DNA from 2 places in the Bacillus lumedeiriae genome. Region 2 is predicted to be linked to the other one. Evidence: riboswitches for the same ligand, from Rfam matches in the RefSeq annotation. Region 2 holds a riboswitch; the other holds the start of a gene.
What was found. A riboswitch is a leader RNA that binds a small molecule or an ion and turns the genes downstream of it on or off. The one in region 2 is predicted to bind glycine.
Positions count from the first base shown of each region.

Region 1: linked by a shared signal. The riboswitch ahead of glyA (serine hydroxymethyltransferase) and the one ahead of gcvT (glycine cleavage system aminomethyltransferase GcvT) in region 2 are both predicted to bind glycine.

Region 1 covers NZ_JAUIYO010000013.1:42,694-49,264, forward strand. Annotated here, with positions in the region: gene gcvT (glycine cleavage system aminomethyltransferase GcvT) at 1-453, opposite strand, end outside; gene sdaAA (L-serine ammonia-lyase, iron-sulfur-dependent, subunit alpha) at 468-1,349, opposite strand; gene QYG89_RS13565 (serine dehydratase beta chain) at 1,349-1,864, opposite strand; gene glyA (serine hydroxymethyltransferase) at 1,880-3,130, opposite strand; glycine riboswitch at 3,220-3,314, opposite strand; glycine riboswitch at 3,315-3,415, opposite strand; gene QYG89_RS13575 (cupin domain-containing protein) at 3,595-4,008, opposite strand; gene QYG89_RS13580 (M24 family metallopeptidase) at 4,144-5,379, opposite strand; gene solA (N-methyl-L-tryptophan oxidase) at 5,487-6,571, opposite strand, start outside.
Region 2 covers NZ_JAUIYO010000001.1:260,135-266,705, forward strand. Annotated here, with positions in the region: gene gcvPB (aminomethyl-transferring glycine dehydrogenase subunit GcvPB) at 1-213, opposite strand, end outside; gene gcvPA (aminomethyl-transferring glycine dehydrogenase subunit GcvPA) at 206-1,552, opposite strand; gene gcvT (glycine cleavage system aminomethyltransferase GcvT) at 1,575-2,675, opposite strand; glycine riboswitch at 2,774-2,855, opposite strand; glycine riboswitch at 2,859-2,949, opposite strand; gene QYG89_RS01390 (DEAD/DEAH box helicase) at 3,107-4,807, shown strand; gene QYG89_RS01395 (YqhG family protein) at 4,776-5,564, shown strand; gene QYG89_RS01400 (YqzE family protein) at 5,743-5,913, opposite strand; gene QYG89_RS01405 (hypothetical protein) at 5,982-6,362, opposite strand; gene comGF (competence type IV pilus minor pilin ComGF) at 6,362-6,571, opposite strand, start outside.

The sequences.
Region 1 (6,571 bases), on a different contig from region 2:
GATCGCCACCTGTGCGATATCACTCGATCTATTTTCGATCGTTACGCTGCCTTTTACATGCTGCTTCATCCACTCCACATCTTTTTCAATGTTAGCAGCGTTGATGACGAGTAAATATGTTTCATCCGCTAACTTGTACACTAATAAATCATCAACCGTTCCGCCACCGGGATAACACATCGCTGTATACTGTGCTTGATTCAGTCCAATCTTCGTCACATCATTCGTCACAAGATGATTGAGATAACTCTCGGCATCTTTTCCTTCCACGAGCACTTCTCCCATGTGAGAAACATCAAAAAGTCCGGCTGCCTTTCGCACCGCTTCATGTTCTTCCAAAATGCTTGAAAACTGCACCGGCAGCTCCCAGCCGCCAAAATCAATGACCTTTGCGCCATATTTTTTATATACATCGAAAAGTGGTGTTCGCTTCAATACCGTTTTTGTACTCATTTATACACCCCCGATTAAGATTTTCGGCAAAATAATTCTTCTTTTACTTTTTGGCCAGTTTCAGTCATTGCCAGGCCGCCAAGTGCGGTTTCTCTCAAAGTTCTTGGCATCTCCTTGCCCACTTTGTACATCGCTCCGATGACTTCATCACACGGAATGCGGCTTTCAATACCGGCAAGCGCTAAATCCGCAGCTGCAAAAGCAATCGACGTGCCAATCACATTTCGTTTAATACAAGGAACTTCAACAAGTCCTGCAACAGGATCACACACTAATCCTAAAAGCGATTTTAAAGCGATCGCTGTGGCATGAATCGCTTGCTGCGGTGTTCCTCCTTTTAATTCAGCAATTGTTCCGGCGGCCATGGCAGTGGCAGAACCAACCTCTGCCTGACATCCCCCGGCAGCTCCTGAAATAAATGAACGGTTAGCAATGACATAACCAAGCATACTCGCTGTAAATAGTCCCATTACTAACTGGTGATAGGGCGTGCCATCATTTTTATGAAGAGAGAACAATACGCCGGGCAAAATGCCTGCTGCACCAGCCGTCGGAGTTGCTACAATCACTCCCATGCGTGCATTGCTTTCAGAAGTAGCCATGGAGAATGTCATCGCATCGCTTATATAATGACCGGTCAGTGCTTTTCCTGAACGTACATAATCCCCCATCTTCACCGCATCGCCGCCAGAAATACCACTCGGAGCAGCAGAAGCATCTTTCGTGCCGCTGTCTACTGCTTCCTTCATTTTGATTAACCGTTCTTCCATCATGCGAAGAATCGTTTCTTGATCTCTTCCCGACTTTTCCTCTTCCATTATCAGCATGATTTCGCCAATCGTTTTCTGTTCCCGTTCACACACTTCAATGAGTTCTTTCATTGACTGAATTTCCATCATACGCCCCTCACAAGTACTTTCCTTTTCTTTTTACGGTACTTTTCAACAATGATTGAAAAGTCATCGCTTGTGCTCAAACGTATATCGACCATTTCATCGTCAATCATAAATAATTTAGAGAGGCCTCCCCCGAGAGAAGCTCCGCCAACTCGGACAACCGCTGCGCCGCGTCGAGCCGTTACAATCGTTGTATTCGGATGATCAAAATAGAGACAATGTTCTTCTAATTGGAAGGTACAGTTCATCCCGCGTTCATGTGCTAGTTCAATCGAATATCTAATGTGCGGATCATCTGTATCCATTCCAAGCAGTCCGCCGAGCAATGCTTTATCTGTCCCATGCCCCTGATATGTTTCTGCGAAGGAATCGTAAAAAAGAATGTGCACTTCCTCCGGGCATCCCTCTAAAAGCTCGTAAACAAATCTTCCAATAGATACCACACCAGCTGTGTGAGAACTAGAGGGCCCTACCATGATTGGTCCAATAATGTCAAAGCAGCTTTGAAATTCCATGAAAGTGCTCCTTTCTTACACATTGATTGGTTGTTGAAACAATGGATACGATTCACAAATGGCTCTTGTGATTTCCTTCGCCTCTTCTAAAACGGTCCGATCACCCTTACTCCCCAAAACAGCTGCGATCACTTTCGCAATTTGTACCATCTCTTCCTGTTTCATTCCGCGTGTAGTCAATGCGGCTGTTCCCATACGGATGCCGCTCGTCACAAACGGACTCTCCGGATCATATGGAATCGTATTTTTATTGACTGTAATTCCGGATTCTTCAAGTATCTTCTCCGCTTCTTTTCCTGTCAGACCCCACGGACGTACATCTAATAGCACAATATGGTTGTCTGTTCCGCCGGAGACTAGTTCGGCTCCCTCTTTCTTTAATGCCTCACCAAGCGTTTGAGCATTTTCAATCACTTGTTTGGCGTATTGTTTAAACCCTGGCTGCAATGCCTCTTTGAAAGCCACTGCCTTGGCCGCAATAATGTGCATTAATGGGCCGCCTTGAATGCCTGGGAATACAGATTTATTCATCGCTTTGATGATCTCTTCATGATTGGTTAAAATAATGCCGCCGCGTGGTCCTCTTAACGTTTTATGTGTTGTACTCGTCACCACATCTGCATAAGGGATAGGCGATGGATGAAGACCAGCCGCTACCAGCCCGGCAATATGCGCCATATCTACCATTAACTTCGCGCCCACTTGATCAGCAATTTCTTTAAAACGGGCAAAATCAATCGTTCTTGGATAAGCACTCGTACCTGCAATCATCAGTTTTGGTTTTTCTTTTTTGGCGATCTCCTCAAGCTCGTCATAATCAATCAACTGATTGTCTTCTCTCACTCCGTAAGAGACAACGTCAAACCACTTTCCAGAAATGCTGACGGGACTTCCATGAGTTAAATGCCCGCCATGTGATAAATTCATTCCCATAATTTTATCCCCTGGCTGCAACAAAGCATAAAAAACAGCGAGATTCGCCTGAGCACCTGAATGAGGCTGGACGTTTGCGTACTTTGCTCCGAACAGCTCTGTTACACGATCGATCGCCGCCTGTTCTGCAACATCTACATACTCACAGCCGCCATAATAACGCTTCCCTGGGTAGCCTTCTGCGTATTTATTCGTCATGACGCTTCCCATTGCTTCTAACACGTCCTCACTGACAAAGTTTTCAGATGCGATCAACTCTAATGTGTGATACTGGCGCTGCTTTTCCTTCTCAATGGCTCCAAAAATCGTTGTATCATTTTTTTGCAAACTCATTCTTACTCCTCCTCGAAATGTCGTCTAGACTTCCCTTTTCTGCTTTTTTGGGTACACAAAAAGGACAGAAAAGGGTAATCTCATGTTCTCTACCCTTCTCTGTCCTTTTACCTGAGAGCTTAACTCCATTTACGATGGAGTCTTCCCCTTTGGTGGCGTTTTAGCAACGCTCTCTCCAGAGTGGCGTCCCGTTGCAGTTCATCTACCTGAGAGATTGGTTCCAAGGGTCTTTTTGGAACTTGCTCCTTCGGTGGCATGTACTTCACACTCTCCTACAACAATCATCCGCACTTTATTAAATTTTCATTATATTCAGAATAGTTAACACGAATATAACTGTCAATCTTTTTGCATATACTTCCATACTCTGCCAGAAAAATTGTGTAAGGATCTTTCGGTACACATTGAATGCTCACTTTTATTTTCGTATTTTCTTGTTCTCTGACCTCACTAAAAGATCTACTTTACAAATAAGAAGGATTTGGCTCAACATTTTTGAAGTAAACAGCTTCTCCGTCACTCTCTCCATCAAAAATAACCGTCGTCTTCGGAGAAAAAATTAAAACATCCCCTGCTTCGCCTACATATTTGTTTCCTTCTACATCACGCACGATCATTTTTCCTTTTGTCACGATTTTAACCTCAACAAAATCAAACTCTACTGAATAATCTACTGAAGGCTGCAGGGCAAAATAACCTAATGTTAAGACATCTTTTTTATCTGTAAGAGGCAAATCAAGAATTTGTCCTTTTAGTTCAGGCGTGCCCCGTAATTCTCCTACTTCATTTAATGTATAAGTGCCTGCCTTAATTAATTGAATGCCTGGCTTTTTGCATAAAAGTTCCACTTCACTTTGTTTCATTGTTTTTTGGCTCAATTTTTCCACCTCTTAATAGTTGATAGATAGACCTATTCCCATAAAGGTCTGACCTCACCCCAATACACTGTGTATATTGGACTCCTTCTACAGTAGAGTATATTGTTGATGTGAGGTCTGACACGTTGATTTACCTTACTTTTTAATAATGTTATGCTCCGGTCCGAATGGGAATTTAGTAATATTCTCTACCCCATTCTCAGTAATCACAAGAATGTCATGCTCACGGTAACCGCCTGCACCCGGCTCTCCCTCTGGAATCATAATCATCGGCTCCATAGATACAACCATGCCTGGCTCTAGTACCGTTTCGATATCCTCACGAAGTTCCAGTCCAGCTTCCCGCCCGTAGTAATGGCTGAGCACACCAAAAGAATGTCCATAGCCGAACGTACGGTTCGCTAAAAGATTATGCTCGCGGTAGATCTCGTTCAATTCAGCCGCAATATCCATACATCTGGCACCTGGCTTAATCAGTTCAAGGCCGCGTCTGTGTACTTTACAGTTGACCTCCCAGAGTTCAAGATGACGCTCAGAAACATCTTCCAAGAACAGTGTGCGCTCAAGAGCTGTATAGTAACCAGCAATCATCGGGAAGCAGTTCAGACTTAGGATATCTCCGCGCTGCAGTTTACGGGAAGTAGCCCAGTTATGCGCTCCGTCTGTATTAATGCCGGATTGAAACCAGACCCACGTATCCCTAAGTTCTGCATGAGGGTACGTACGGGCAATTTCACGCACCATCGCTTCTGTTCCATGCAAAGCTACTTCATATTCCGGCACACCTTCGCGGATCGCTTCCACAATAGCCGCTCCTCCAATATCTGCAATGCGAGCCCCATTTTTAATCACTTCAATTTCCTCTGCCGACTTAAACATACGGTGAGACATAACCGCCTGAGAAACATCGACAAGTTCCGCTGTTGGCAGTGCGTCCTGCACTTGGCGCCGCAGGCTGAGAGTCATATTGTCCTCTTCCACTCCTAGTCGTCCGCGAACAAATCCTGATTCTGTCAGTACCTTTTTGACTGCATAGAAGAAGTTGTCTCTTTTCCAGTCTGTGTAGACAATGTTTTCATCAAAGCTGCGTCTCCATGGCATGCCCGCATCAATATTGGCGCTGACTGTCACATGTTTGTCCTGAGTAACGATCAACCCATACGTACGGTTGAAAGACGTGTATAAAAAATCGCTGTAATAATTAATATTGTGATAGGAAGTAAACAAGACCGCATCAATTCCATTTTCAGCCATATACTCGCGTAAGCGGCTATTGCGGCGTGTCATTTCCTCCTTTGAAAAAGTGGGCTTTACTTTCTCTCCGTTTTTTAAGATTTTTGTTCTTTCAAGATCCGTGATTTGTTGTACCATACTATTCACCTTTCCCTTCCCACATTTCAAATTAGAGTTTGTTTTTTGACATATATGATTCTCTTATATAGAGAAAACTAGATAACTTGTTTGCCAACAGCCTGAACTTAAGTTGTTTTTTGCAGCGACCCTTTTAAAGCAGGACGATTAATCGAGAAGATCGAAATGTCATGCTCCGTTTTACCCGTTGTAGCAAGCTGGCATAATGTTTCACCAACCGCACTTGAGAATTTAAATCCGTGTCCAGAGAAACCAGCGGCAATCACGACGTTAGAATGCTCTGGGTGTACGTCTATAACGAAGTGTTCATCCGGTGTTTTCGTGTACATGCAGACGGCGCCTCTTTTTAATTCTCCATTAGCTCCCGGCAGATGCTTGTCTAAAAAGGCACGCAGATTTTCTTCGTCTTCTGGATATGCTCCAAATTCACGATTAATCGTATCTGGATCAATTTTCTGTCCAAACGTATGATACCCTATCTTTAATCCGCAGCCGCTAAAGCTTGGGAATCCGTAATAAATACCTGTTGGCACTTCAACCATGAATCCTGGGAAATCATGTGTATTGCTATACTTTGTTTCATCAGCTTCAAAGAAACCTACAACTTGACGGTACGGCTGTAACGGAATGTGAATATTTAGTTTAGAAAGAAGTTTGCTATTCCAAGCACCCATGCTGACAATTAACTTATCAGCTGTGTAGGATCCACTGGCTGTTTGGATTTTAACGATGTCCGGTGAAATTTCAAAATCCTCAACCGGTGTATAGGTTAAAACTTTAGCGCCATTCGCCTCAGCTAGTTCGCGATAGGCACGAATACAATTTTCACTAAATAATACGCCTGAGTTTGGTTCAAAAATAGCATTATAATTTTCAGGTACCTGCACGCCCGGCCAACGCTTGTTTATTTCATCGCCTTCAAGCAAGTCTACTGTCAATGAATGTTCCTTTGCAGCTTCCATCGTTTCTGCAACGAAAGCAGATTCACCTTTAGGGCCAAATACGAGCACTCCCGTTTTCGTAAATATTTTATGATGTGTTTCTTTTTCTAGTTCATCCCATAACTCCTGTGATCTTAGAGCAAACGGTACATACTCTCTTCCTTCACCGTAAGCATGTCGGATAATGCGTGTATCACCGTGATGGCTTCCATTTGTATGTGGAGGATCAAATGAATCTACTAATAATGTTT
Region 2 (6,571 bases):
GTCTACCCCATGATTTCTCTTCGATAACGCTGTATAATGACGCATAATGTCGAGCTCAGACACCTCTGGAAGTTCAGGTTCTTCTTCCCGCAAATACCCAGCAGGCAAAAGTGCCGATAAAGCTGTTTCCGGTACATCTAACTCAGGCAGACTATAGCCAATCCGCCCCGGCTGAGACACTTCAAATATAAGCTCCTGATCGTTCTTATTCATGGCTATCCCCCAATTCTGCTGCAAAGAGCTCAATTTCTTCTTTTGTCCGCAATTCTGTCACAGCAACTAACATACAATTCTCTAATTCTTTATAAGTAAGCCCAAGATCATAGCCGCCTATTATTCCCTTTTTAAACAGCTTTTGATTCACTTCTTTGATGGGCTTATTTAAACGGACAACAAACTCATTAAATATTGGTCCATCAAACACGATATCCAGACCATGCTGCTTCATTGTTTCTCTAGCAAAAAATGCTTTTTGCAAGTTTTGCACCGCGATTTCACGAACACCTTTTTTACCTAAAGCTGTCATCGCTACGCTGGCTGCGAGAGCATTGAGTGCCTGGTTAGAACAAATATTAGAAGTCGCTTTATCACGGCGAATATGCTGCTCACGCGCCTGCAGTGTCAGCACAAATCCGCGGCGGCCTTCATCATCATGTGTCTGGCCAACAAGACGGCCCGGCACTTTACGCATCAGCTTTTTCGTTACGGCAAAGTATCCACAATGTGGTCCGCCGAATTGAGCTGGAATACCGAATGGCTGTGCATCACCAATCACAATATCTGCTCCAAACTTTCCAGGAGGTGTCAACGCACCTAGAGAAAGCGGATTAGAAGAGACAACAAACATCGCTTTTTGTCCGTGAGCCGCTTTTTCTACTTCTGCAAGTGGTTCAACGGCGCCGAAAAAGTTCGGATATTGAACAATAACCCCCGCTGTGTCGCTGTCTACAAGCTGATTTAATTGATCAATATCTGTTACACCATTCATATGAGGTACTTCGATCACTTCAATGCCCTGTCCTTTCGCATACGTTTTTAATACGTCACGCGATTCAGGATGAACCGTTTCTGATACGAGTACTTTCTTCTTTTTCGTTTGAGCCGCGCTAAGCATCGCCGCTTCTGCTAAAGCTGTACCTCCATCATACATCGAGGAGTTGGCTACATCCATACCTGTCAATTCACAAATCATCGTTTGGAATTCAAAAATGGCTTGCAGCTCCCCTTGAGAAATTTCTGGCTGGTACGGTGTATAAGCTGTATAAAATTCAGAACGGGAAATGACGTGGTCCACAATGGACGGTGTGTAATGATCATATACGCCTGCCCCTAAAAAGGAAGCATATTGTTTTGCATTCGCATTTTTGGCAGCCATTGCACTCAATTCTTTTTTCAAAGCCGGTTCCGATTTTGCTTCCTTGATATCGTACAACCCTTGGAAACGTACTTGTTCAGGGATGTCTGCAAATAATTCATCAATTGTTTGAACACCAACTGCCGAAAGCATCTCTTTCTTATCAGATTCAGTCATTGGCAAATAACGATGTTTCATAACTTTTCCCCCTTCTCTCCTCTTATTTTGAACGTTTATAAAATGGCGGTTTCACTGTTTTTGCTGCTAGTTTTTTACCCCGGATCTCTACGAACAATTCCTGGTCTGGTACAGCCAGCTCGGCTTTGACTAATGCAAGACCAATATTTTTCTTTAATGTCGGTGATTGCGTACCCGTCGTTACGTGACCTGCCGCTTCTTCTCCTGAAAAAACGGGATAGCCATGACGCGGGATCCCCCTATCAATCATTTCAAGACCAATCAGCTTCCGCTTAGAGCCATTTTCCTTCTGCTCTTTTAAAGCTGTGAGTCCGATAAATTCTTCTTTATTTGTTTTAACAGCAAAGCCAAGGCCCGCTTCAATTGGCGATATATCTTCTGACAGTTCCTGACCATATAATGCCAGATTCGCTTCAAAACGCAATGTATCACGTGCACCCAGGCCGCATGGAACTAAGCCTTCCTCTTCGCCCGCTTCTAATAGATCCTTCCATATCTTCCCTGCATCGCCGCTTTGACTATAAATCTCAAAACCATCTTCTCCTGTGTATCCAGTCCGTGACACTAGAGCATGTGCACCATTGATGCTGACATGCTGGCGAAATGCAAATGACTTGATGTCTTGTAAGTCAACACCGGCTACAAGCTTTTGAAGAATGCTTTCAGCAGCCGGTCCTTGAATGGCAAGCTGCGCCCAATCCTGCGATACATTGTTTATTTGCACTTCTCCTGTCCCATGCTCTTTCAGCCACTGGAAATCCTTCTCGGTATTTGCGGCATTCACGACAAGCAGGTAGTCTTCTTCAGCCAGCATGTAGACGAGCAAGTCATCGATCGTACCTCCTTGTTCATTGCACATAATTGTATACATGGCACGGTCGGGCTGCAGCTTTGACAAGTCATTCGTCATCATTTTTTGCAAGAAAGCTAAGGCGTCTTTTCCCTTGACTGTAATCTCTCCCATGTGGGATACATCAAAAAGACCAGCCTTCGTCCGGACAGCTTCATGCTCCTCTTTAATACTTGAAAACTGAACAGGGAGCTCCCATCCACCAAAATCAATGGTTTTTGCCCCATATTGTTTATACAGTTCAAACAGCGGCGTACGCTTTAGTTCTCCCATTCTCCTGCCCCTTTCAATGCTTATTGTTTCATCGTCATTTTGCGGTTCCATCCGTTCTGAATATAAAAAAGGACAGAGAACAGCTTATAAAAGTTGTCCTCTGTCCTTGAACCTGAAAGTTTACCCCCATCAAATGGGCTGTCTTCTTTGGTGGTTTCGATGACGAAACACTCTCCAGAGATGCGTCCAGCAAGAGTTCTTTTGCCTGAGAGATTCACAAAAAGTTTGTTTGCTCCTTCGGCGCTGTATAAACAGTCTCTCCCCTTGCCTTCATTCGCTATATTTAATTAATAAATGGGTATACTATGAACACCTGATTAGAAACAATCAATAATGTTCGTTTTTTGCAAAATGACATAATATTTAGTTCCTTTACATCCTACCATTAAAGGTGAGGTTTCGGCAATACATTTTATAAAGGAGTTTTTAAAATGAACGTAGATATACACTTTAACCACGCATGGGAAGAAGAGTTAGAGAAAAGAATTGAACAAGATGGACCGTGGGGAAGCTGGTCGCTTTTTCAATCAACTGTAAAAATGGAAACACGAATGATGGTGTCGAATTTTGAAGGATTGTTAGCCCCTAAGTTTTTGCCAGGTCTCACTCCTCTTCCCCATCAGCTTGAAGCGGCAAGAAAAGTCATCGAGGAAATGAATGGAAAAGCCATTTTAGCCGATGAAGTAGGACTTGGGAAAACGATCGAGGCAGGACTCGTATTAAAAGAATATTTAATACGGGGTCTCGTAAAAAAAGTATTGATCTTAGCTCCCGCTTCCCTCGTTTCACAATGGGCTGATGAATTGAACACCAAGTTTTATATTCCAGCCGTGGCCCAGAAAAAGTTTTATGCCTGGGATCAATATGATATTGTCATCTCTTCCATTGATACAGCGAAACGAAGTCCTCACAAAGAAAAAATTTATGAACAAGACTACGATTTAGTCATTATTGATGAAGCTCATAAATTAAAAAATCATAAAACAAAAAACTATCAGTTTGTCCGCCATTTAAAAAAGAAGTTTTGTCTGCTCCTGACAGCGACGCCTATTCAAAATCGATTGGATGAAATGTTTCATCTCGTTTCACTGTTGAAGCCTGGTCATCTAGGAAGCGAAGGACAATTTACCGATCAATTTAAAAAAGGAGACCGGCAAGTACAAAACCACCAGCATTTAATGAAGCTGATGAATAAAGTGATGATCCGCAACCGCCGTCAGGACACAGGGGTAGAGTGGACGGCTAGAAAAGTGGAATCCATCAAAGTAACATTCACGGATGAGGAGCGTGCGCTTTACGACACACTTCAACAGTTTGTCCGCAGCCAGCCTCAGGAGATCAGCTCTGCCTTGTCGTTACTCACCTTGCAGAGAGAAGCTTGCAGCAGCAAAGAAGCCGTCTTTTTCACGTTGAAAAATATGGCAAAGAAATTATACGGAAACGAACTTGCCTTTCCGGAAAGTTTTCAAGAGGTGTTATCTCATATCCAAAACATTGCGCAAAATTCAAAAGCGCAAAAAGCATTAGAACTCGTTCATTCGATCGACGACAAAGTCATTATTTTCACGGAATACCGGGCCACCCAGCTATATTTACAATGGTTTTTTAAACAACATGGCATTTCATCTGTTCCCTTTCGCGGCGGCTTTAAGCGCGGAAAAAAAGATTGGATGAAACAGCTGTTTCAGCAGCACGCCCAGGTCTTAATTGCAACTGAGGCCGGCGGCGAAGGGCTGAATTTGCAGTTTTGCCATCATTTAATCAACTTTGATCTTCCATGGAATCCTATGCGGCTTGAACAAAGGATTGGCCGTGTTCACCGTTTTGGACAATCTGAGGATGTACATATTTACAATTTCAGCATTGAAGATACGATTGAAGACAGAATTCTCCAGCTTCTCTATGAAAAAATTCATTTATTTGAACAAGCAGTCGGGCAGCTTGATGACATTTTAGAGAGGATGGAAATTCCTAATATGCAAGAACACTTAACTGATATTTTTCAGCATTCAAAAACAGAAGGTGAATTACAAGTGAAGATGAAAAATCTCGAGGCAGCTATTGAACTCGCAAACGAATGGAAAAAAGGAGAGGACGCATTTGCTGAAAAACGAAATTCATCTATTTCTTAACACTTATTTTAAAGCGGCTGAATGTACCTTTTTAGAAGAAACAGAAGGTTCACTCACTGTCAAACTAACCCCTGAGCTGGATAAAGAGCTGATGAACCGGCCATTTTACTGGCATTATGCTGAAAAAACAGGAATGAAGGGCGAACCGCTTTCATTAACCCTTATTACCGAGCAGTCGAAAGCCCCTAAGGAGCTGAAAGGAGAAAGCGTTCATTTTGGCACTCCGCGATTGCAGCAAATTTTCCAATCTGCCAAGCAGCATACTAGTTTTATCCGTCTTTACGAACAAAAAACAACGGACAGCCGGCAGGCTCTTCACCCCTGGCTGTTAGTCAATATGAAAGTTTCTTATGAGGCTAATCGCAAAAAAGATATGTTTCATTCATTCGGTCTTAATTTAATTAATGGCGTGATTCAAGAAGACTTTATGGGTCAACTGAGCTACAAATCTTTAGTATCAAAAATTCCCGATTATTCTTTTACCATTACTCCTTTAATCAAACCTACAAGCGGCGTTAAGCGGCTGCAGCGTTTTTTAACTTCTCAAATTGAAAACGAAAACCATGATTGGGCTGTAAAAGCGCGAATGAAGTGGAACGAAGATTTAACTTTACTTGATGACTTTTATGAAAACGAGGAGAAAAAGCCCGAGGCTTACTTTATTGAAAAAGCGGCACTTGAAAAACAATATTCGCCAAGAATTTATGTAGATACGATTAACGGCGGCCTCATTTACCTGCATCCTTCCAGCGGATAAAGTGCAACTTCCGTAGCTGGGAATTTTCTTTACCCGCTGGTGGTTAGTTGAACGGATCGGGCGTTTCTCCCCGCCTATGCTTTTTAGAAACAACCTAAAGCCTTGAGACGGGGGCTTACTGCCGGTTAATGTGGAATAAATGAGAACCGCTTCATTCATATGTAAATAGCGCTGCCCGTCACTTTTTATGAAATAACTGGCGCAGCGCCCAAGGAAGCAGGCCGAACCATCTAGCAGAGAAAGCAGGGCGCCCGGCCTGTTTCTGCCGGCGTTTTTCTTTTCTTACTCGTTTGGGCTCATTTAAGTAACCAAAAAAAGCCCCCATAAAGTATTTTACATATTCATTCATTAACATCGCCTCCCATGGTCGATGTCAGTTTTTCCAATTTCCCCTCATTTTAAACAGCAGTCCCCTTGTTATTCAAACCATTGAATGATCCGGCGTTCATTCAAATGATAAATAATTCTAGATGAAAACCGGGTGTCTGTTTTTATCGTTTTTAAATGAATAACGACTACGTCTTCTCCTTTATTCGGTGCGGATGCATAAATCACTTCCCCACGGTTTGTACGGTATGTGCCTGAAATGGCTTCTTCACTTTCTAAAAGCCATACAGCATGTTGAAGTGTCATTAACTCCATTACTTTCGTTTCGTAATAGTCCGTTAAGAATAAAGCCGTCTGCTGCTTACTGACGAAGATACTTGTTCCAAAAATAGCAGCTGTACAAACGATGACAAAAAGCAGCAATGTGTAGGGCAGCAGGATCCCTTTCTCATTATCTATGAAACATTTCATCATGTCCCTCCGTTGAAAATGTGGAACTTTGCTTGTTCTTTTTCACCATTTTTAAAAGCTGCCTCGACACATAGAGAAGAACTGCATGGGTAGAATTGAAAAAAAGAAACTTCCTGCAGAATCATTTCATGACCTTTTCCATTGACCCGTCTTCGAATGCCTTCATTGAATATTTGGAGTGTAATCGTATCACTATCATGGACAATTGT